One region of the Evansella cellulosilytica DSM 2522 genome, then DNA from elsewhere that is predicted to be linked to it. Evidence: riboswitches for the same ligand, from Rfam matches in the RefSeq annotation. Region 1 holds a riboswitch; each other region holds the start of a gene.
What was found. Region 1 has a riboswitch for lysine ahead of lysA (diaminopimelate decarboxylase). Riboswitches for the same ligand answer to the same signal wherever they lie in the genome.

Region 1 (7,737 bases):
CGTGCTTATGTGGATTACCTTCTGTTTCACACTTTATTGTTTTTCCACTTCCACCCGTTCCTGTTCCTAATGGACATCCACCTTGTGCCACGAAACTAGGGATTACTCTGTGAAAAGTAAGTCCGTTATAAAAGCCTTCGTTTGCTAACTTTTCAAAGTTTTCTACTGTCCCTGGTGCTTCATTAGGGAAAAATTCGATTTGAATTTTTTCGCCATTCTCCATTGTGATTGTGCCTTTTTTCATATTGTTAATCCTCCTGAGTTTATGTAATTAATGTATTCATTTTACATCCATCCCATTGTACACTATTTGATAATAGAAATAAAACTAGGTTGCCCCAAAGTGTCCACACTTTTTAAACAACCTAGTTCTGTATTAGTACCCTTTTATAAACTGTTAGCTAAGTTTTTTGTATTGCTTCGATATGACACTTCATTTTTTACTAAGTCTTCATAAGATTCTCTCTTTATTACACATTGTTCTTGACCATCCTCTACAAAAATAACTGCTGGTCGGAGAATTCTATTGTAATTATTGGCCATCGAATAACCGTATGCTCCCGTTGAAAAAACTGCGAGCAAATCACCAGCCTCTGTTTTTGGTAACTCTATATCCCAAATTAACATATCTCCACTCTCGCAGCACTTTCCAGCAATAGATACAAGCTCTTCGCTTTTCCCGTCCATTTTATTAGCTATTTGAGCAGCATATTTCGCTTGATATAATGCCGGTCTGATATTATCCGTCATCCCACCATCAACCGAAACATACGTCCGAATGCCCGGTATTTCTTTTCTTGATCCGATAGAATAAATCGTTGTACCTGCTTCTCCTACTAAAGATCTTCCAGGTTCAATCCATACCTCAGGTAGTGTCATGTTAAATTTTTGCGCATAATGTTTTACTGCTTTCACCATCGCTTGAACATATTCTTCTAATGGAAGTGGTTCATCTTCGATAGTATACTTGATACCGAAACCACCGCCAAGATTTAAAACGTTAGGCTCATAACCAAGCTTGTTCTTCCATGTTAAAAGGTGATTATAAATGGCCTCCACCGCAGAGGTAAATCCATCAGTCTCAAAGATTTGTGAACCAATATGAGAGTGAACCCCTTCCAGTTGAACATATTGATGTTCTTGAATCATCATGATTGCCTTTTCTGCTTGCCCACTTTGTATATCAAAACCAAATTTAGAATCCTCTTGTCCAGTTGAAATATATTCATGCGTATGTGCTTCCACACCTGGAGTAATGCGAATAAGAACTTTCATTTCTTTTTTTAATGATTGCGTAATTGCCATCAACCATGATAATTCCGTAAAATTATCAACAACAATGCATCCTATTCCTTCTTTTACCGCCATTTCTATTTCATCAGGACTTTTGTTATTTCCGTGAAAATGAATTCTTTCTACCGGAAAATTAGATTTTAATGCAGTGTAAAGTTCACCACCAGATACAACATCTAAGCTTAAACCTAGTTCGTCTATTAACTGGAACATTGCAATGGAACTAAACGCTTTACTGGCATATGCAACTTGATATTCAATATTTTCCTCTTCAAAAGCACTTTTAAATGCTTGTGCTCTATTTACAATATCCTTTACATCGTATACGAACAAAGGAGTGCCATACTTCTCCACAAGCTTCGTCGTATCTACCCCTCCAATTTCTAAGTGCCCTTGTTCATTTATTTTCCCCGTACCATGTAAATCCATCGTTGTTACTCCTCTCACTGGCCATATAAAAATGATATAGCCAATATATAATATAGACGTGTAAAAAGGATAACGGAGCAAATCCCATCCGTTATCCTTTGACGTAAACATTCAATCCATCGGATAGTACTCCACTGCTAAAAACAGTGACAGTGTGTTGCCTATTAAACAACACCCCAGCATTTTAAGTTGGCTCCTTAAAACACTTCGGCAAATTGACCTTTCCATTACTTTCAGTGCTCGCCATTAACTCCAGTAATGTACTCATTCGTTTTGCGCCCCTAACGCATGGTATATTTTATTATCATTTATGCTGTTTTCAACGATATCATATCTTCCTTATTGTTTCAAGAAGTTAATTGCTATTAGATTGCTTCACTGCGTCCTGTGGCTTTACAATACTAGGTCTACGGCGCTTAATCGGCATTGCTTGCCTTATTAAAACATCTAAGGCTGCAACTGGATAAAACGGTAGAAATGGCCATAAATACGGTACATTTAGAGACCTAATACAAGCTAGTGCAACAAAGAATATTGTCGTACCAATGACAAACCCTGGTGCATGAAATAGACCAACTAAAACTAGCAGCACTAGACGTAACATCTTCAAAGCTAAAGCAAGTTCATAACTAGGCGTTGCAAACATGCCTATCGCTCCTATAGCTACGTAAAGTATGACTTCTGGAATTAATAGCCCGACCTCTATTGCTATTTCACCAATTAGAAGTGCTGCAACTAAACCTAATGCTGTCGCTAGCGGGGAAGGGGTATGAATAGCAGCCATCCTCAACAATTCTATTCCTAATTCTGCAACAAATATTTGCGCAAAAACCGGTACGTTTGTTGTTTCATCTGGCCCAATATAATCAAGATTATCAGGTAATAACCCTGGTTCTAACACCATTAATAACCATAATGGTAGTATAAATAATGAAAAGAGCATACCCGAAAACCTCACCCAACGTAAGAAAGTTCCAACGAGAGGGGCTTGCCGATACTCTTCTGCATGTTGTACATGGTGAAAGAAAGTAGTTGGAAAAATAATCACACTTGGTGATGCATCAACAATGACAATAACATGTCCTTCTAATATGTGAGTTGCTGCTACATCAGGCCTTTCAGTATATCTTACGATAGGGAACGGATTTGCTCCTTGCTTAACTACAAACTCCTCTACAACTTTATCCGCCATCGTTAATCCGTCAATGTCAATATTCTCTAATTCTTTCCGGATTACCTCGACTAGATTTGGATCTGCAACTCCATCAATATAACTAATACATACATCTGTTTTTGACCTACGACCAATTCTCATTATTTCGTTTCTTAAGTTTTCATCACGGATCCTTCTTCTAGTCAGAGCCGTATTTTCTATAATATTTTCAGTGTATCCATCACGACTTCCACGAACAACTCGTTCCGTATCCGGCTCTTCTGGACCTCTACCAGGATAACTTCGAACATCGATAATAATGGCATCCGGTTCACCTTCAACGATGATGACGATTAAACCAGCTAACAATTGGCCAATTGCATCATCTACCGTTTTTACATGCTCTACTTGAACATGGGTTAATCGATTTTCTATCTGTTCTCTAACATTATTTTCTTTTACTTCATTGGCGTCCAAGTACATCAATTCTTTTAACAGTTCAATTGTATACTGGATATCACAAAGTCCGTTTACAAAATAAAATTGGATTTCTTTATCCAATATGTAAAGCTTGCGAATACCAACATCAAAGCTTGTGCCGATTCCGACTCTTTCAGTAAAGTTTTTTTCATTTTCTCTACTATTTCTAGAGATTGGCTGATTGACTTTATCGTGTACTGGATCCATTGTAACCACTCCTTTCTATAATTAATTCGATCGCTTGTTTTGTAATAGGAGCCCCCATTTTTATAGCATCTTTACCTCCCATTTTACCAATGTCACCAATCCCAACAATCATCGGAATTGATAATTGATCTAGTACTGACACCGTATCCCCTCGCAGTCTACCGACTTCCGTATCTCTAATTCCATCCTTATCTACACCGAACTCTGTTAATGTACCGTTTCTGTCAATACTGACATCAATCCTCGTCCATTCGTGTGAATAAGATTGTGATGCTACAGCAATGGCACCTAATATTTTTATATTGGGGCATTGAACGACATCAATTAAAACGGATTCGCCAGGACCTTCATCGGGGAAACCGCAATCATCAAATAAAACGAGCACTAAATCTTTCTTTGCATTTAAAATTAATTGTATTAATGTATCACTATTAATTCTTGTAGGATTGCCACTTGATTCTGATATTAATTCACATTGAAGCTCTTTGGAGACATAATCAACAGCCTCCCTTGCTGATGCATCTCCATCAGTGACTAATATAACCTGCTTCATCAATTTCATGTAATCGCTCCTTTGTTCTAGTAAGCTCACTACTTTACTTACTTAGCGAACGAAAAATAACCAGTGATATAAGGAACCGAGTATTTTTCCAAGCACAATTGCCCATAGTAGCAAATTCACTTTGTTTTTCATCCCAATACGCTTTGCAAGAATCGGGAACACATTAAGTACTTCCGTTAATGCAGCTGCTAATAAACCAATAAACATTCCACACAATAAACCAATTGCTATTACAATAGGCGTTGGAAACGAAAGATGAGGTTCACCTAAACTGAACCACACACCTGCTAGAGCTCCTAGTACAATGGCCACTTCATAATAACGAAGACTTTTTTCAGATCGAGTCAAGTCAGCTAACCTTGGAATTACTCCTAACACTGTTAAAAAAGCGACGAAACCACTCCCTACAGCTAACCCACCTGCTAGTCCTATGAACATCAAAAGTATGAAACTAACCATCTCTTTCCTTCCAGGCCTCATTCTCATAGACGGATACGTACCTATCCATATTTTCCTGATAATTAAACATTTCTATTTCCATAGGACTTGGTTCTTCGTTAATTCGTTTCCTAAATACATGATTAAAAAATAAAATCATACCTAATCCAAGACCAATTGAGTATGGTATTTGTAATAAAATAGGATGTTCTACAGTTTCTCCTGTAATGGACTCATATAATTTCAAATGCACTTCCTGCATACTCACATCTTCGTGAAAATTCATAATCGCTAATCCAGCACCGATGAAAAGTAAACACCAAACAAATAGCAACAACACGGGTTGCTTAAAGTTATTCTTCTGTTTGCTATACACGATTGTTTGGGTTGGACCTATTACTTGAACATCTACATTTTTTATCAATTGCTGTATCTTGTTTACAATAAACATGGAATCAATCACATATAACTTCTTACTCATGTCGACTTTATACACCAGAATGTTCTTAATTTCTTGTTCACCCGCGCCATCAACGATGACTTGTGCTATATCACCAATTACAACAGATTGATCTTTCTCCCCCCAATAACGGCTTTTCAAACGAATGTATACTTTTTTACTCATCGAAAAACCTCTTTTCACGATATTCTCTCGAATAGTATGTAAAGATAAAGCCATTTCCATGCATATCTAATATTAAGAGATTGACTTAAAAGGTAAATACGACCTTTAGAGTCAATCTCTAAGCAATGTGCGTTGCCTCCAAAAAAGTTAGTCCACTCATTGAAATTTTTATAGTGCGCGCGCAGCGAGTAACTCCATTGCCATTTAATAATAAAGTTGATGTGTACTTTTCTAATTCCCACAGGCGTTTTGCAGCTTTCGTGAAAATCAATGCTAGGATTTAACAGAACCTAAAAAAAACAACTCAGCAATTAGCCGAGTTGTTCTTTTAATACCTTTAAGATTTTCTTCTCTAGTCGCGACACTTGTACTTGTGAAATACCTAGTCTTTCAGCAACTTGAGACTGTGTCTGATCTTTATAGTATCTCAAATAAACGATTAGTTTTTCTCTCTCATCTAATTTATCAATTTCGTCGCGTAGTGCTATTTTGTCAAACCACTTCATATCACCATCATCAGAAATTTGATCTAATAATGTAATAGGATCTCCATCATTTTCATATACTGTTTCATGTATAGAAGTAAGTTGTCTACTAGCTTCTTGGGCGAACACCACTTCTTCAGGAGTAAGATCAAGCTTTTCAGCAATTTCATTAACCGTTGGTGTTCTCCCTAATGTTTTGGAAAGCTCTTCTTTCATTTTCCTTATTTTATTAGCACTCTCTTTAATAGACCGACTAACTTTTACAGTTCCATCATCACGTAGAAAACGTTGGATTTCACCAATAATCATTGGAACTGCATATGTGGAAAATTTCACGTCATAACTCAGGTCAAATTTATCTACCGATTTAATAAGACCTATACAGCCAATTTGAAAAAGGTCATCTGCTTCATAACCGCGATTTAAAAACCGTTGTACAACAGACCAAACTAAACGTGTATTAGCGTTGACTATTTGATCTCTCGCTTCTTGCGCACCATCTTGAGCTTCTTTTATTAACCTCTTTACCTCTTTATCATCTAAATATGTTTGTGATTTTTTAGTTTGCTTAACTTCTACATCCATTAGCTTCCGTCCTCTCAATTGGCAAGTGCGCGTTGCTTTGAGAGTGTTTTTACTAATGTAACGGTTGTTCCAACCATGGGTTCTGAATGAATGGCAACTTCATCCATAAAGTTTTCCATGATTGTAAACCCCATACCACTTCGTTCTAGCTCAGGTTTTGATGTATACAACGGTTGTCTCGCTTCATCCAAGTTATGAATGCCTACACCTTTATCGCGGATCATTAGTCGTACTGTATCCTCTTCTAATTCCACTTCTAAATATACTTTTCCATTTGCATCTTCGTTATAGCCATGAATAATTGCGTTAGTCACTGCTTCACTCACAACCGTTTTTATTTCAGTTAACTCATCCATCGTTGGGTCTAGTTGTGCAACGAATGCTCCAACAGTTACTCTTGCAAATGATTCATTTTGACTCACTGCCGTAAAAGCCAATTCCATTTTATTTTTCATGATGCCACCCCCAACTCAAGAAGGGCATCCATTTCATTTGAAGCAAGTCTTACAATTTTGAATAGCCCAGACATTTCAAACAACCGTTTTATTTGTGGGGAAATCGAACAAACGACCATCTCTCCCCCTAATGTTTGTACATATTTGTAACGCCCTAAAACTACTCCTAACCCAGAACTATCCATAAATGATAAATGCTCTAAATTTAATAGAATATGAGTTAAATTTTGTTCCTTTAGTGCTTCATCAACACGCTCTCGTAATTCCATCGCTGTATGATGGTCTAATTCACCTTCAAGTCTAACACAGAGAACTTTGTCTCTTTTTTCCAAATCAATGAGTAAACTCATTCGATTCACCCCTTAAATTATAGTTCTAAACTCACCAGTTCCCCTCTCCCTGAGGAAAATTGGTCTTACGCTTAGTATCTTTCTTTATACTACTGCTCGTTTCCTTCTCTGAAACAAAACTAGTGGCTATTCGTCAAAAGAAGAAAAAAAATGATATTTTTAATACATTCCTTAATTAATTTCATTACCTACTAGTGCTGAGGTTGTTCTTTTCATCAATGTCCATAAGGAAGCTTCTGATACGTCCTCCTCTGCAACTACAGTAGTTTCTGATAAAATTTTCCCGTCTTTCTCAACATAAAGCGTACCAATAGTGTCACCTTTTTTTACTGGTGCGGGAATTTCATTTATTTCTAAACGTTCAGTAATCCCTTCGACATTTTCCCCTTTTTTCATTAGTAGCGACACATTTTCTTTTGCTAATGCAGGAACAGTCTTCGTAGAGCCTTTACTCACTTCTGCTTCCCCTAAAACTTGACCACGGTCATACCTTCTTTGAAGTTCATATTGACTATAAGCGTAATCAAGCATTTCCGTCACTTGGCGATTTCTATCCTTTGGTGTAGGTGCACCCATCACAACAGCGATAATTCTCATGCCATTTTTATTCGCACTCGCTGTTAAACAGTATTTTGCTTCATTTGTAAAACCAGTTTTTAACCCATCAACACCTGG
Region 2 (7,737 bases), 440 kb from region 1:
AAAGACACGTTCTGATTTAATTGAAACTGGTGTTGATACGTTGAAAGAAATGATTGGAACGATTACTAGTGAAGAAGTGAAAAGTTTCCATACTGACATTAGTACATCTACTGGAGAAAGAGTGATGATTTTTAAATTAAAAAGTAACCTTGAAATAAAGTTAACAAAATAAAAAAACGTTATAACAGCGTCACAAAGCTGTTATAACGTTTTTTTAAGCGGTGGAATTTCATCTATAACTAGCATTTTTACTTTTAATTGATCAGGTTATAAGGGGTGATTGCACCAGGGTGTAGACAAGTGGAAAAATTTATAAATCCTTAAATTCTTTAATTAAGTAAGATGACCCTTAGCTTTGTGGAGCAAGGGATCATCTTTTTTTATTTCTCATATTTAAAAATTCCCTGTAACATTGGATCGATATTTATAAATTCCTTTGCCGCATTACGATACTTTTCTTCATGTAAGTATGTATGTCGGTCTGGTTTCATAGTAGGAGCTAAATCTATTGCCTCGATGTATTCTTCTTTAATTAGTGGTAATTGCTTCACATATTCAAAAAAACCAGTTCGATGTAGTACTTTATATATTCTTTCTGCACGGTGTTTTTGAACATGAGCCATTATGTAAGTAGCAATGCCTACTTGAATGCCATGCATCTGTGGATTTTTTGCTATTTTATCTAAAGCGTGAGAAATCATATGCTCAGACCCACTTATCGGTGCACTATTACCACTGATAACTGTTGCAATCCCACCCATTGTTAAGGAACTGACTAATTCCTTCAAAAAAATAGGACTTTTAATATCATCCATTGGTGTTCGAATAAAGCTATTGACTCCTTTTTTACTTAATACTAATGAAAACGCGTTAACATCACTTACTCCCTTAGTTTCTTCATATTCCCAGTCGTATAAAGCAGTGATATTAGATAATAAATCCCCAACTCCAGCTAAAATAAATTTTTTAGGAGCTGTACTAATAATGTCTAAATCTGCAATGATACCAAATGGTACTTTAGCTGGCACTGTCGTTTTTTTACCATTTACGTAAAGAGAACAGTTACTACTAGCAAACCCATCATTAGAAGCGGAGGTAGGAATACTGATGAACGGGCACCTTCTAGAAAATGAAATGTATTTCCCGTAATCTATTACTTCGCCTCCACCCATCGCTATAACAACATCATAACGCTTCATTTCAAAAGCCTTAACAATCAGTTCCTGAATGTCTAGGTGGGGAGGAAGTACGTGTGTATCTATCTCGATTGATGAAAAAGAAAGATGAATGTCCTTACCGTATGTATCAAACATGATCTGATCGAATAAAATAAGTGCATTTGAAAATTGATGTTTCACTAATAGATCATTAAGCTTAAAGGCAACACCGTTATTTATTTTTAAAATAGCAGGAATAGGTATGTTCGTTACTGTCATTTGCAAATTTCTCCATGTTTTATTAAATAATTCTCGATATCTGTAAAGTTTTCATAAGGAACAAAAGGTACGTCATTTGAACGTAACAGCTCCTTTAGTGCGTCTTTAGCAAAAGTCATCGTTGCAAATTTTGCTGGATGAGTATCAGGTTCACTGTCACCAGCAAAATAAATAGTGTCATACTTTTCCTTAAGTTTTTTAATTACCTTTGCTTTATCTATTCCATACCTCTCTGAATAATGCCAATTTTTCTCGTCGATGTTCATATGTACATTATTATCTTTAAAGTAGCCTTCATTTGAAAACACTTCAACGTTTTTTATATCGTATTTTTTTAATACATGATTAATATAATAATCTGTTCCAGCACTTAAAATATAAAAATCTCCGCCGTTTTTCTGTACATTTTCAATAAAAGTTGGCACGTACTCATCAATAGGTAGTGATAAAATATCTTCGACTATTTGTTTCTCTTCTTGATGAATGGAAGTAAATATAGCTGATAAAAAGTCTATATCTTTCAACACTGCCGCTTTCCATTTTTTATATAAATCATTACCTTCAGGGAAGTATTTTTCAATGACCATCCAATAAAAGTCTTGTTTCGATATCGTACCATCAAAATCTGATACAAAAGCCCATTTACCCATGAAATAACCCTCCTTAATTACGATACTTTTTCATTATAACAGACATATTCTAAAGATTATAATAGGCTTAACAAAGCTTGTCTTATGTCTTTTTTAAAATAATCAGAGATTGTGTCACGTTATATGAGATTAATACGAGTGAATGAGAATTTAATCGCTCTCAAAGTGATTGCCGCGACTCCCCAAATACTTTAAGATTGACTCAAAAGGATAAAGGCACCCTTTTGAGTCAATCACAACTATAAAAGTATTAATTCAAGTATTCACGTTTTAACATAGAATAAACGAAAACATCTGTGAACGTTTTGTTCACATAATGATGTTCTCTTAACCTACCTTCCAAATTGAACCGATATTTATTTAAGATTTTTATCACAATATCATTTTGGCAGTTTGTCATCGCATAAATTTTGTTAAGAGACATCATTGTAAATCCATAGTGTATAAGAGCACGTAAAGATTCCGTTGCATAGCCATTTCCCCAGTATTTACTATTTAAATGACCCCCGATTTCAGCATGAGAAGAGCTTCGGTCCCAGTTTTTAAATCCGCAAGTACCAATTAAACTTTGATTATCTTTGAGCGTTACTCCCCAGAATAGCTGATGAGGATCATGATGCGACGCTTTCATTAATCTTATTAAATTTTCAGCTTCTTTCAAACTATGAATTGGATTACTTTTTTCTAACTGCAATACTTTTGGATCTGAGTATAAGTTGTAAATAGCCATTTTGTCATCAAAGTCAATAGATCGAAAATGAAGGTTTTCAGTTTCAAATGCGCCTGAAGGTAGGGTCTTTAAATGCATTTAACCACTGCCTTTTTGGTCATTTTAATAGTACGCTCTACGACGAAAACCTGCTATTCCGATTAATGGAATAGCAATGAGTGCACCGACTGCTAACGGAAAAAAGAATAATCCTGGTCCAGTTTGCTCACTTGGTGCTGGTTCTTGACGTAAATAAACATTTTCATGGTCTACTTTTTCAATTTTACCAAAGTACTTCTTTCCGTGATGATCTGTAATTTCTACATCCTGGCCGATGTTATCTTGACATAATTGGTAGTAATAGTTTACTGACATTAGCCACACCCTTTATATTTAATTCAGGAAATTTATACTCTTATTTCCTTCTATACGATTAGCGTATGTACCAGCTAATTAAATGAAATAGGGAGGACGCCTGTTTTTTGAAAATGTTTTGGAGCGTTTATGCCATAGGTAGTAGCAAGTGGTTATACTAATTTGTAACGTGTTAGCAACTTCACAATAATTAATATTAAAATGAAATAAAGGTTGACCAGAAGTTTAGTTCTTGGCCAACCTTTATATTTTATCAGTGGAGTGTATATGTTTTATTTGTTTCTCACTTTTAGAGTGGGGGCGATTTCGCCTTTTTTTACGTTTCGATTCGAAAAGATTTAATTCTTTTTCAGTAATCATGTTAGTACGTAATGTAACTTCATCAAAGTATTTTATTAATAACAATGCGGTGTTAATCGTGTCATCAATACCTCTATGCGCTTGACCAACGGGCTCAATATTTGCTAAATGTAGCGCATTTTTTAAGCCTAACTGATTTTTCGTATTTTGTTTTAATGCTTTTCCGATTTGTGGCTGAATATCATTGTAATTCTTAAACCACTTTAACTTCATGTTATTTCGAAGACATTGATCGATGAAGTGTACTTTATCGTCTTTTCCCCAAGAACATAGAAAATAATCTTCTTCTTTTTGTAGCCAAAAAATGAATTTCTTCATGCCATCTGAAAAGGGTATCGCACTTTTAACATCATCTTGAGTCATATTGATAAACTTTCTGGAGCTCTTCGGAATATATCCATTTTTCGGGAGCATATAAATTTGGATATCGTCAATTATTTTAAGAGATGTTAAGTCTACCTTACATGCACCAATCTCAATAATTTCACTCAACTGTCCTTTTTTGAATCGTTTCACGAGTTCTAAGTCGTATACTACTGCAATCAAAATGAAGCCTCCTCTTCTTATTCATTTGTATTTTAACACATTTTTAAACGATAGAAGGGGAGGGGATATAATTAAACAGCTCTAGACAGCAGCTTATGTTGTAAACATTCATATAATACTTTTGACTCTTCCTGAGTTAAAGGTACTAATGGCATTCTTACTGAGCCAGCATTTATTCCAAACATTTCTAGTGCTGCTTTAACAGGTGTTGGATTTGGAGCAATAAATAGAGCATGCATCATTGGTAATAATTCTTGATGTAACTGTTTTGCCAATAATGCATTTCCAGTTTCATGGGCATCAATCATTTCTTTCATTTCACTCCCTAATATGTGTGATGCTACTGAAACAACACCATGACCACCAACCGAAAGAGTAGGTAATGTTAAACTATCATCACCACAGTATACATAAAACGAATCATACGTTTTTTCAGCAATTGCGGCAATAGCATTTATATCTCCACTGGCTTCTTTCACTGCCACAATATTGTCAATGTTTGAGAGCTTAATAATAGTATTTGGGTCTATGTTAACAGAGCAACGCCCAGGAATATTATAAAGCATGATTGGGAGGGAGGTACTATGAGCAATTTTTTCAAAGTGTCGATATATCCCTTCCTGACTTGGCTTATTATAATAAGGAGCAACAAGCATCGCAGCATCAACACCGCTCTCTTCAGCAATTTTTGTTAGCTGTATAGATGATTTTGTGCTGTTTGTTCCTGTACCAGCTATTACAGGAATCCTCCCGTCTACTTCTTTTACTACATACTTAAAAAAATCAGTTTTTTCTTCTATTGTCAATGTAGGAGATTCACCTGTTGTTCCTCCAATGACAATGCTGTCGGATCCATTGTCAATTAAATAGTGAATCAGTGATTTAGTTGCCGGATAATCAATTTCTTCATCATGATCGAATGGCGTAATCATCGCAGTTATTAATGTTCCAAAATTCATGTAAAGCACCTCTATTCAACAGATTTTAGTTTCGACTAGTCGAAAAAAGTTCGTGAATAGAGCTAAATCAGGTGAACAATCATTACTTAAACATAAAAAAGCAGCAACGAGGACATCGTTGCTGCTAGATATCAGTTTACTAAATGATTATTCTAGCGTGAGATAGCCCTCCATATAGTGTCATTAAAAATGAACTATATGACAGTCCTGCACTTATTCAATGACAGAACCAGCAACATACTTGTGAGTAGTATGCCGCTTCGGCAAATTCCCCTTTCCACATTTTTCATAGGATCTCATCATCCTCTAAAAGTGTACTAATGGTTTTTGCACCTCTAAACTCACTTCAAATTAGGATTGAAGTTAAGAATATGAACTTTATTTTACTCTAACAAATTTACTTTCGTAATGCAAATGTTAGGAGTGGGGGACTTATATGACCCCTTGCGTAATCATAGCATCCGCTACTTTGACAAAACCAGCAATGTTCGCTCCAACTACAAGGTTACCTGGAACACCATATTCCTCTGCCGCTTTTAAGCTGTCGTTGTAAATATTTGTCATAATCTCTTTTAGCTTTCCATCAACCTCGTCAAAAGTCCAAGATAGTCTTGCACTATTTTGAGCCATTTCAAGTGCTGATACTGCTACTCCTCCAGCATTAGCTGCTTTAGCAGGGCCAAACAGTACATTGTTTTCAAGAAACACATCTACAGCTTCTAAAGTGGAAGGCATATTAGCACCTTCACCAATGGCTTTTACGCCATTTGCAACTAATAGTTTCGCAGCTTCTTCATCGATTTCATTTTGTGTAGCACAAGGAAGCGCAATGTCACAAGGTATTTTCCAAATACCCCCAAAACCTTCATAAAAAACTGAACCAGGATGTTCCTTCACATATTCAGAAATTCTTTTACCTTCTACTTCTTTTAAGCGTTTAACAGTATTTAAGTCAATGCCATTTCGATCATATACATATCCACTTGAGTCACTACATGCTAGGATTTTAGCACCAAGTTCCATTGCTTTTTCCATAGCATAGATCGAAACATTTCCTGACCCTGATACGACAACTGTACTGTCTTTAAAACTCAAGCCTTTACTTTTTAGCATCTCATTAACAAAATACACTGTGCCGTAACCGGTAGCTTCTTTACGGGCAAGACTTCCTCCATAACCTACACCTTTACCTGTTAGTACTCCTGCTTCATAGGCACCGCGCATTTTTTTATACTGCCCAAACATATAGCCAATTTCTCTAGCCCCAACACCAATGTCTCCAGCTGGTACATCTGTATCAGGTCCTATATACTTACTTAATTCAGACATAAAACTTTGTGTAAATCTCATAATTTCAAAATCGGATTTCCCTTTAGGATCAAAGTCAGATCCACCTTTACCGCCACCAATAGGTTGTCCAGTTAAAGAATTTTTAAATATTTGTTCAAATCCTAAAAACTTGATAATACTCTGATTCACTGATGGGTGAAATCTTAACCCACCTTTATAAGGACCAATAGCACTATTAAACTGGACACGATAACCACGATTCACTTTTACATTCCCTTGATCGTCTACCCAAGGAACTCTAAAAGAAATCGTTCTTTCAGGTTCAACCATTCTTTCTAATATTGCATGCTTTATATACTGAGGGTTTTTAGCTAAAACAGGAACTAATGAATCTAACACTTCCTTTACCGCTTGTAAAAACTCAGTCTCATGCGCATTGCTTTTTTTTACTTGCTCATATACACCGTTAACATAATGTTGTACTTCTTGGTTTTCTTTTACTGCTGTACTCATATTTAACCTCCTAGTGAAAATAAATGTTAAAAAATAGTGACGAATTTAAAAATATGTTAGATTTTCTACTATGCTGTATTTTATAATTTAATAATCACGTAAACAATATCAAAAACAGATAACACCTATGCTTTTTATAGATCCGTCGGTAAGGAGGGAGTAACATTGGAATTTAGACAGATCAAATATTTCATTGAAGTTGCAGATCGTGAGCATGTTACAGATGCAGCTTATGCGCTACATGTTGCACAATCGGCTGTTAGTAGACAAATCTTTAATTTAGAGAAAGAATTAGGTGTCGATTTATTTATTCGAGATGGTAGATCTGTTAAATTAACGCCAATCGGTAAGTTATTTTTAGAAAGAGTAAAGCATGCAATGAACTTAATGGAGGACGCAAAAAAAGAAGTGTTAGATTATTTAGAGCCAGAAAAGGGTACTGTTCGTATTGCATTTCCAAGTAGTCTTGCGGCATACACACTGCCGAGAGCTATTTACGCATTTCGCCAACTATATCCTGAGGCACAATTTCATCTGAAGCAAGCACTCTACAATGAACTCGTTGACAGTGTTAGGAAAGGTTATTTCAATTTGGCATTAATAGCACCTATTGTTAAAGAAGAAAGAAATATAGATACTAAAGTATTATTTCACGAAAATGTTGTCGCACTATTACCAGCAAACCATCCAATGGCATATTATAAAACAATAGATTTATTAGACCTTATTGACGATCCCTTTGTACTTCTTCCAGAAGGGTTTACTTATAGAAAGATCGTGTTGGATGCATGCCAAGAGATTGGCTTTGAACCAAAAATCGCTTTTGAAGGTGATGACGTAGATGCCTTAAAAGGTTTAGTGTCAGCTGGTCTTGGGGTTACATTAATGCCAGAAATGAC
Region 3 (7,737 bases), 1.4 Mb from region 1:
GCCCTAGTTCCTGGTGAAGCTTAAATGCATTTTCTTTCCCATTGAAAGAAAGGATTTCTTGGAATTTTGCTTCGTCAGCTTTGATCTGTGCCTCATAAACAGAATCTGAGATTTCCTCACTCTTCTTTTCAAGACCTTCAATATACTCAATCGCTTTCGGACCAGCGACCATACCTCCGTAAATAGCTGAAACTAGAGAGTTTGCTCCTAATCTGTTAGCACCATGCTGAGAATAATCACACTCACCAGCTGCAAACAAACCTGGAATATTGGTCATCTGATTATAGTCAACCCATAATCCACCCATAGAATAGTGAACTGCTGGGAATATTTTCATTGGTACTTTACGAGGATCGTCACCCATAAATTTTTCATAGATTTCCATGATCCCACCAAGCTTAACATCGAGCTCCTTTGGATCCTTATGAGAAAGGTCTAAATAAACCATATTTTCACCATTAATTCCGAGCTTTAAGTCGACACATACGTGGAATATTTCCCTTGTTGCAATATCACGAGGAACTAAGTTCCCATAAGCTGGATACTTCTCCTCAAGGAAGTACCATGGCTTTCCATCTTTATACGTCCAAACACGCCCACCTTCTCCACGTGCAGATTCGCTCATAAGTCGAAGCTTATCATCACCTGGAATTGCGGTAGGGTGGATCTGAATAAATTCACCATTTGCATAATAAGCACCTTGCTCGTACACTGCTGCTGCAGCATAGCCGGTGTTAATCATGGAGTTGGTTGATTTACCAAAAATAATCCCTGGACCACCTGTAGCCAAAATAACAGCATCAGCTCTAAAGGATTCTATTTCAGAAGTTTGTAAGTTTTGTGCCGTTACACCACGACATACATTATCATCATCTAAGACAGCGTGTAAAAATTCCCAGCCTTCATACTTTGTGACTAATCCCGCTACCTCATGACGTCGTACTTGTTCATCTAGCGCATATAGAAGCTGCTGACCAGTCGTAGCACCAGCAAATGCTGTACGGTGATGTTGTGTACCGCCAAAACGGCGTAATGCTAAAAGGCCTTCACCAGTACGGTTAAACATTACTCCCATACGATCCATTAAATGAATAATACCAGGTGCTGCATCACACATTGCTTTTAGAGGCGGTTGATTCGCTAGAAAGTCTCCTCCATATACAGAATCATCAAAGTGCTCCCATGTAGAGTCGCCTTCCCCCATTGTATTTAATGCGCCGTTAATTCCACCCTGCGCACAAACAGAGTGTGAACGTTTTACAGGTACTACGGAAAATAAGTCAACGGAAACACCTGCTTCGGCTGCTTTAATTGTCGCCATTAGCCCAGCTAAACCGCCGCCAACAACGATAATTTTACCTTTGCTCATTCTAAACACTCCTTCTCTTTGGCTAGACAAATGCTAAGATTGCTCTTATACCGATATAGGACATCACAACGAATATAGCCATTGTAACGTATGTTGCAATTTGTTGAGATCTTGGTGATACAGTGATTCCCCATGTAACAGCAAATGACCATAAACCATTCGCTAAATGGAAAGATGCTGCAACGATTGAAATAATGTATAGAACAAGAGCGATCGGACTAGCGACAATGTTTGCTACCATGTCATAATTCACTTCTGCTCCAAGTGCTTTTTGAATTCTCGTATCATATATATGCCATGCGACAAAAATGATCGTTATTACTCCTGTAATACGTTGTAAGCGGAACATCCAGTTCCTAAAATAACTATATGTAGACGTATTATGTTTAGCTTGAAAAGCAATATATAGACCATAAATGCCGTGAAAAATAATTGGAATATATATAAGACCAAATTCCAATACTAATAAAAACGGCAAGCGTTCCATCATTCCTGCAGCTTGATTATATACTTCTGGTCCTTGTACCGCCTGGTAGTTCACCAAAAAGTGAACGACTAAAAAGGCACCTAATGGTACAACACCTAGCAGGGAATGTAATTTCCGATAGAAAAACTCACGATTAGTAGACATCAAACTCTCCCCCTATTATGTTTTATACTATACTAATAACCTATTTTATGAACGAACAAATATACCTCCTTTAACTTCTCAATTTCTATTATTCTAACATTGTCAATCATTAAATTGCACACAATTTTGTATAAAGTGTGACAATTCCATTTTACCCCTCTTCCCTATGCTGCGTCAAGAAAGCGGATACAGTATTTAATTTTATAAAAAAGCGTTTAGCTTAACACAATCTCCTTATTAAACCTTTATTTGTCTCGCATTTAATTAAAAAAAAAGAGCCCTCAAAAGAATTAACTCTTTAAAAGAACTCTTTTCAAATAAATATTAAAACGTTGGTATTACTGGGATTATTAACCATAATCCCCCTTCTTACTCTTTATTTACATGCGATTATATATTCTTTTACTTTCATTAATACAGTTACTTTCCATTTAATATAATAAATGTTTTATGTGTGAAGAAATGCATACACAATTTTCTTGAAATACCTTTTTGTGAATTAACCAATAATGATACGTTCTGTGGGATATTTATAATGACTCGTTTTTTCTCTACCTCTAATAGAAAAGAGGAATGCTACTAAACCAACCCGTCCAATTAGCATCAGCACCATCAAGGTAATTTGACTTGGAAGTGTTAATGTTGGGGTAATTCCCATCGATAAACCACACGTTCCAAACGCCGAGCTCACTTCAAATATTATCGCCATTAGCTCTAATTCACTACTATGCTCAAAAGCACTAACTAAAATAATGGCAGTAAACAACCCAACAACGAAAACAGAAAGTACGATAAACGCTTTTTGGCGGTCCTCTTCGTGTATTTCTCTCCCAAATGCTTTTACATCTTTTCTTCCTAAAGCAAAGCTTCTAATTGTTAAAAACATGACCGCAAGCGTTGTCGTACGAATACCACCACCAACACTTGATGGACTCGCGCCGATAATCATTAATGCTGATAAAAACAATAAGCTCGCCAAAGTTAATTGAGAGACATCCATTGTCGCTAAACCGCCACTTCTTGCAGTAGCCGAATTAAATAGTGAAAAAAATAGTTGCTGATGCCAACTTAATCCATCGTAAAAAGCGTTTTTTTCTATGATCCACAAACCTACTACACCGATTCCGAACACAATAAAATAAGTAGAGGCAGCAATTTTCGTAAACAAGCTAAACCTAAAACTTCTATCCTTCGAAGTAAAATACTCCTTTAACTCCATTAATACAGGGAATCCAATTGCTCCAGCGAAAATTAAAAGAATGGAAACTAATTGAACAAAGTAATCATCAACGAATGGAATTAAAGAAGCTCCTGTAACGTCAAAGCCGGCATTCGTAAAAGCTGATAATGCGGCAAAGGCACCTTGATAGTATGCCTCTCCAACTGTATCAAAATAGTTTAAGAAATACGTTCCCAGTATTAATGCACCTATTATTTCTATTCCTAAAGCGACAAACAAAATTCCACGCATTAAATTAACGAGACCAGAAAAAGCAATTTGATTGTGGTCTACCATGATAAGCATACGTTGGGAAAGATTTATTTTCCTACCGAATACGAGCCAAATGAATGTCCCTAGTGTCATCACACCAATTCCACCTAATTGAATCGCTAACGCTAATATAAAAACACCGAAACCACTATAAGTTTCAGAAACGTTTACGACAGTAAGTCCTGTGACACTTACTGCACTTACTGATGTGAAAAGAGCCTCAGAGTAGGTAACGTTTACACCAGGCTGCGCTGATATTGGTAAGTATAAAAAAATACTAAATACAAACATTGCTATTATGTAAGAAAATACAATAATCCTAAAAGGACTTAAAAACTTACTCATACCAAGATTCATTTAACATTACCTCCGCCTATAAATCGGGTAATAGTATAACACGGGATTAACATATATACTATAGTTTGTCCAAGAAATTCATGGATAATTTTTATCCGAATGAATCATGTATGTGGTAATATAATAAAAGAATAAGTTTACAGATTAACAAATGAAGGATGAATGCAATGGCCAAGAAGAAACAGTGGATTGACACAATTGAAGAACTCAATATGGAGGTTTCAGCTTATAGTAATCATCTTCTTCGCCATGTATTATTACCTGAACTATTAGGGGAAGATGAGGAAAGTATTTTATACTGGGCAGGAAAATCAGTTGCGAGAAAGCTTAAAACAGAGCAATTAGATGACCTCTCACTTTTTTTTGAAAAGGCGAACTGGGGAACACTTTCTCTCTTAAAAGAAAAAAGGACCGAAAAACATTACGAATTAGTAGCTCCCCTTATGATACACGAACGCCCTGTGACTTTAGAATGTGGTTTTTTAGCGCAATGGACTGAGCAGCAAACACAGTATGTGACAGAGGCCACATATGAAGTGAAAAAGAAAAAGCCTTTAACGTGTCGGATCATCGTTCGTTGGGATAACTCCGATCCTATTTATAAGGACTAATAAATATTTATTTTAGAAAAAAATGGGGACTCAAAAGGCTAACCTTATGAGTCCCCATTTATTGTTACTATGATGTTACTTTCGCTTCTTCTCGCACATCTAAGTCAAATGCGGTGTGAAGTGCTTCCACTGATTTCACCATATCTACTTCAGGTATGACAACAGATACTTTAATTTCTGACGTACTTACCATTTTAATAGAAACTTCTTGCTCAGAAAGTACTGTAAACATGTTTGCGGCAACACCAGGGTTTGAAACCATACCAGAACCAACTATTGATACTTTTGCCAAGTTATCCTCGTGACGAATATGCTCGTAACCTAATTCCTCTTTATTTTTCTCTAAAATAGAAAGCGCTTCTGTCAATTCATGTGTGTGAATGGAAAAAGATATATTCATTTCATTTTTGCCTGTCATTTGTTGAATGATAATGTCGACATCAATGCCCGATTCCGCAAGTGCTGAGAACACATTTGACATTGTATTAAAGTTATTCGGTAAATGTTCAATTGTAATTTTTGTCACTGCACCTTCAAAAGCTAATCCTCGTACTGCTAAATTTTGTTCCATTGACGCTTCCTCCTCTACAATCGTTCCTTCTTTATCAACCATGCTTGATCTAACAATAAGTGGTACATTATAGTTCTTTGCAAATTCAACTGCTCTAGGATGCAATACTCCAGCACCTAAGTTTGCAAGCTCCAGCATTTCATCATAGGAAATGCTATGTAGTTGTCGAGCTTTTTTAGCAGTTCTAGGGTCACAAGTATAAACACCAGTAACATCTGTAAAAATAGAACATGATTCAGCTTTAAGGGCAGCAGCCAACGCTACTGCAGTTGTATCAGAACCACCACGACCAAGCGTTGTTATCTCACCGCTTTCCGTCATCCCTTGAAAACCAGCTACTATTACAGCTTTATTTTCATCTAAAGCGGATTGCACTCTATCTGTCTCAATTCCCATTATTCTAGCGTTTTGGTGAATAGGCTCCGTTTTAATCCCCGCTTGCCAACCAGTAAACGAAACGGCATCAATACCGATTTCCTTTAAAGCCATAACCATTAAGGACATCGTTACTTGCTCACCAGTACTTAATAGCATATCCATTTCTCTTTTATCAGGATGCTCACTTATATCTTGCGCTAATCCTACTAACGCGTCGGTTGATTTCCCCATCGCAGATACAACGGTAACTACTTTGTTACCTGCTTCCATTGCAGCTTTCACCTTTTCAGCTGCTCTTTTAATTTTTGTTACATCTCCTACAGAAGTCCCTCCGAACTTCTGAACAATCGTTGCCAACATGAACGCCTCCTCTTTTGATTCAAACATACATTTCATTGTACTCTCTGCCCTATTTAATAGAACATAATCAATAAAGATAGCTCACGGATGAAACCTATGAAAGTATGAAGCTAACATACCCTATTCAGCTTTAATTAAACTGAAATTTTTCATGAGGTTTCGACAAAAATAAAATAAAAAACGACAGTAGGCTATATCCCACTGTCGAATACGACTTTTAAAATATGATACATACAAAGCCGCTCCGTGAGATAGTGCTCCATGCAGTTCTCCTGCATGACAGTTCTGTACTTATTCAATACAGATCCAGAAGATTGTCGTTGAGAAAACATTTCTTCTTCGGCGAATTCCCCTTTCAAGCTATGATCTTTGAAGCTCAACCTTCTCTCATAGTTTACTGATGGTTTTCGCACCTCTACCTTCACTCCTAAGAGCAAAAAGTTATGAATTTTTATTTTTTTGTAAGGAAATATTACACAAATAGTAGTTTATCAAATACATTTTTTTTTTGCAATTACGATTATTGCTCCTCTTCTTGTATTTTATCGAATAGCGCTTTAGCAACTAACTTTGGTATACCTACACCTTCAATTTCCTCTATATTAGCTTCCTTTATTCGCTTTAACGATCCAAAATGCTTTAAAAGTTCCCTTTTTCTCTTTTCTCCAATTCCCTCAACATCATCAAGTATAGAAGAAAACATTGATTGCTTTCTTACGTTTCTATGAAACGTAATGGCAAATCGGTGCACTTCATCTTGAATTCTTTGGAGTAAATAAAACTCCTGACTCGTTCTTTTCAAAGGAACGACCTCAGCCGGATCTCCGATCATAAGTTGTGAAGTACGGTGCTTTTCATCCTTTACGAGGCCGCAAACAGGAATATAAATGCCGAGCTCGTCCTCTAACACACCTTGCGCAGCAGAAATTTGTCCTTTTCCTCCATCGATTACAATTAAGTCAGGAAGTGGTTGATTTTCTTTCAGCAACCTTATATATCTTCTTCGAACAACTTCTCTCATCGATTCATAGTCATCAGGTCCCTCTACATCTTTCACTTTGTATTTACGATAGTTCTTTTTATCTGGCTTACCATCCAAAAAAGAAACCATCGCAGATACAGGATCGACTCCTTGAATATTAGAGTTATCAAAAGCTTCGATTCGATGAGGCGTTTCTATATTTAGTGCAGCACCGAGACGTTCAATTGCAACGATCGTTTTTTGCTCATCTCGCTCTATAAGATCGAATTTCTCCTTTAAGGCTATTTGTGCATTTTTATTAGCAAGGTCAACTAATTGCTTCTTTTGTCCTTTTTTAGGTTTAAACGTCTTCACTTGAATAAACTCTTGTACGACAGCCTCATCTATCACTTCCGGAATTAATATCTCCTTCGGTTTACGATGTTGATCGTTTAAATAAAACTGCCCAACATATGTGTAAAAATCATCCTCTGGCTCTTGGTACATTGGAAACATAGAAACATCTCTTTCAATCAATTTACCTTGTCTAATAAAAAATACTTGGACGCACATCCAACCTTTGTCATATGCATAACCAAATACATCTCGATCAACTTCATCTGTCATCGTCATTTTTTGCTTTTCCATCACGGCTTCTATGTGCTGTACTTGGTCTCTCAATTCTTGCGCACGTTCAAAGTTCAACTCTTCAGATGCTTCTAGCATTTTATTCGTTAAGTTTTCTTTAATCTCCTTATGACCACCATTTAAAAATTTAGTAATTTCTTGCACCATTTCTTGATTTTTTTCTTGTGTAACATCAAACTCGCACGGAGCTAAGCATTGTCCGATATGATAATATAAACAAACTCTATCAGGTAACGTGCGGCATTTCCTTAGCGGATATAGGCGATCCAACAATTTTTTCGTTTCATTAGCAGCGTGCACATTCGGATATGGGCCAAAATATTTCCCACCATCTTTTTTGACCTTTCTCGTAGTAATTA

Region 2: it holds a riboswitch for lysine, as region 1 does, so the genes downstream of both, dapA (4-hydroxy-tetrahydrodipicolinate synthase) here and lysA (diaminopimelate decarboxylase) in region 1, are expected to answer to the same signal.
Region 3: it holds a riboswitch for lysine, as region 1 does, so the genes downstream of both, BCELL_RS15595 (aspartate kinase) here and lysA (diaminopimelate decarboxylase) in region 1, are expected to answer to the same signal.

What each region holds. Positions count from the first base shown of each region.
Region 1 covers NC_014829.1:1,982,323-1,990,059, reverse strand. Annotated here, with positions in the region: gene BCELL_RS09050 (peptidylprolyl isomerase) at 1-244, opposite strand, end outside; gene lysA (diaminopimelate decarboxylase) at 388-1,722, opposite strand; lysine riboswitch at 1,839-2,014, opposite strand; gene BCELL_RS09040 (spore germination protein) at 2,078-3,562, opposite strand; gene spoVAEA (stage V sporulation protein SpoVABEA) at 3,543-4,124, opposite strand; gene BCELL_RS09030 (stage V sporulation protein AB) at 4,167-4,583, opposite strand; gene BCELL_RS09025 (stage V sporulation protein AA) at 4,576-5,187, opposite strand; gene sigF (RNA polymerase sporulation sigma factor SigF) at 5,499-6,257, opposite strand; gene spoIIAB (anti-sigma F factor) at 6,272-6,712, opposite strand; gene spoIIAA (anti-sigma F factor antagonist) at 6,709-7,062, opposite strand; gene BCELL_RS09005 (D-alanyl-D-alanine carboxypeptidase family protein) at 7,234-7,737, opposite strand, start outside.
Region 2 covers NC_014829.1:2,421,946-2,429,682, reverse strand. Annotated here, with positions in the region: gene BCELL_RS11090 (Na-translocating system protein MpsC family protein) at 1-172, shown strand, start outside; gene BCELL_RS11085 (iron-containing alcohol dehydrogenase family protein) at 381-1,436, opposite strand; gene BCELL_RS11080 (MtnX-like HAD-IB family phosphatase) at 1,433-2,086, opposite strand; gene BCELL_RS11075 (GNAT family N-acetyltransferase) at 2,337-2,894, opposite strand; gene BCELL_RS11070 (hypothetical protein) at 2,919-3,170, opposite strand; gene BCELL_RS11065 (3'-5' exonuclease) at 3,414-4,076, opposite strand; gene dapA (4-hydroxy-tetrahydrodipicolinate synthase) at 4,148-5,035, opposite strand; lysine riboswitch at 5,191-5,381, opposite strand; gene gdhA (NADP-specific glutamate dehydrogenase) at 5,468-6,838, opposite strand; gene gltC (glutamate biosynthesis transcriptional regulator GltC) at 7,004-7,737, shown strand, end outside.
Region 3 covers NC_014829.1:3,355,547-3,363,283, forward strand. Annotated here, with positions in the region: gene sdhA (succinate dehydrogenase flavoprotein subunit) at 1-1,369, opposite strand, end outside; gene BCELL_RS15580 (succinate dehydrogenase cytochrome b558 subunit) at 1,392-2,000, opposite strand; gene BCELL_RS15585 (TrkH family potassium uptake protein) at 2,500-3,849, opposite strand; gene BCELL_RS15590 (YslB family protein) at 4,017-4,460, shown strand; gene BCELL_RS15595 (aspartate kinase) at 4,528-5,766, opposite strand; lysine riboswitch at 6,014-6,195, opposite strand; gene uvrC (excinuclease ABC subunit UvrC) at 6,290-7,737, opposite strand, start outside.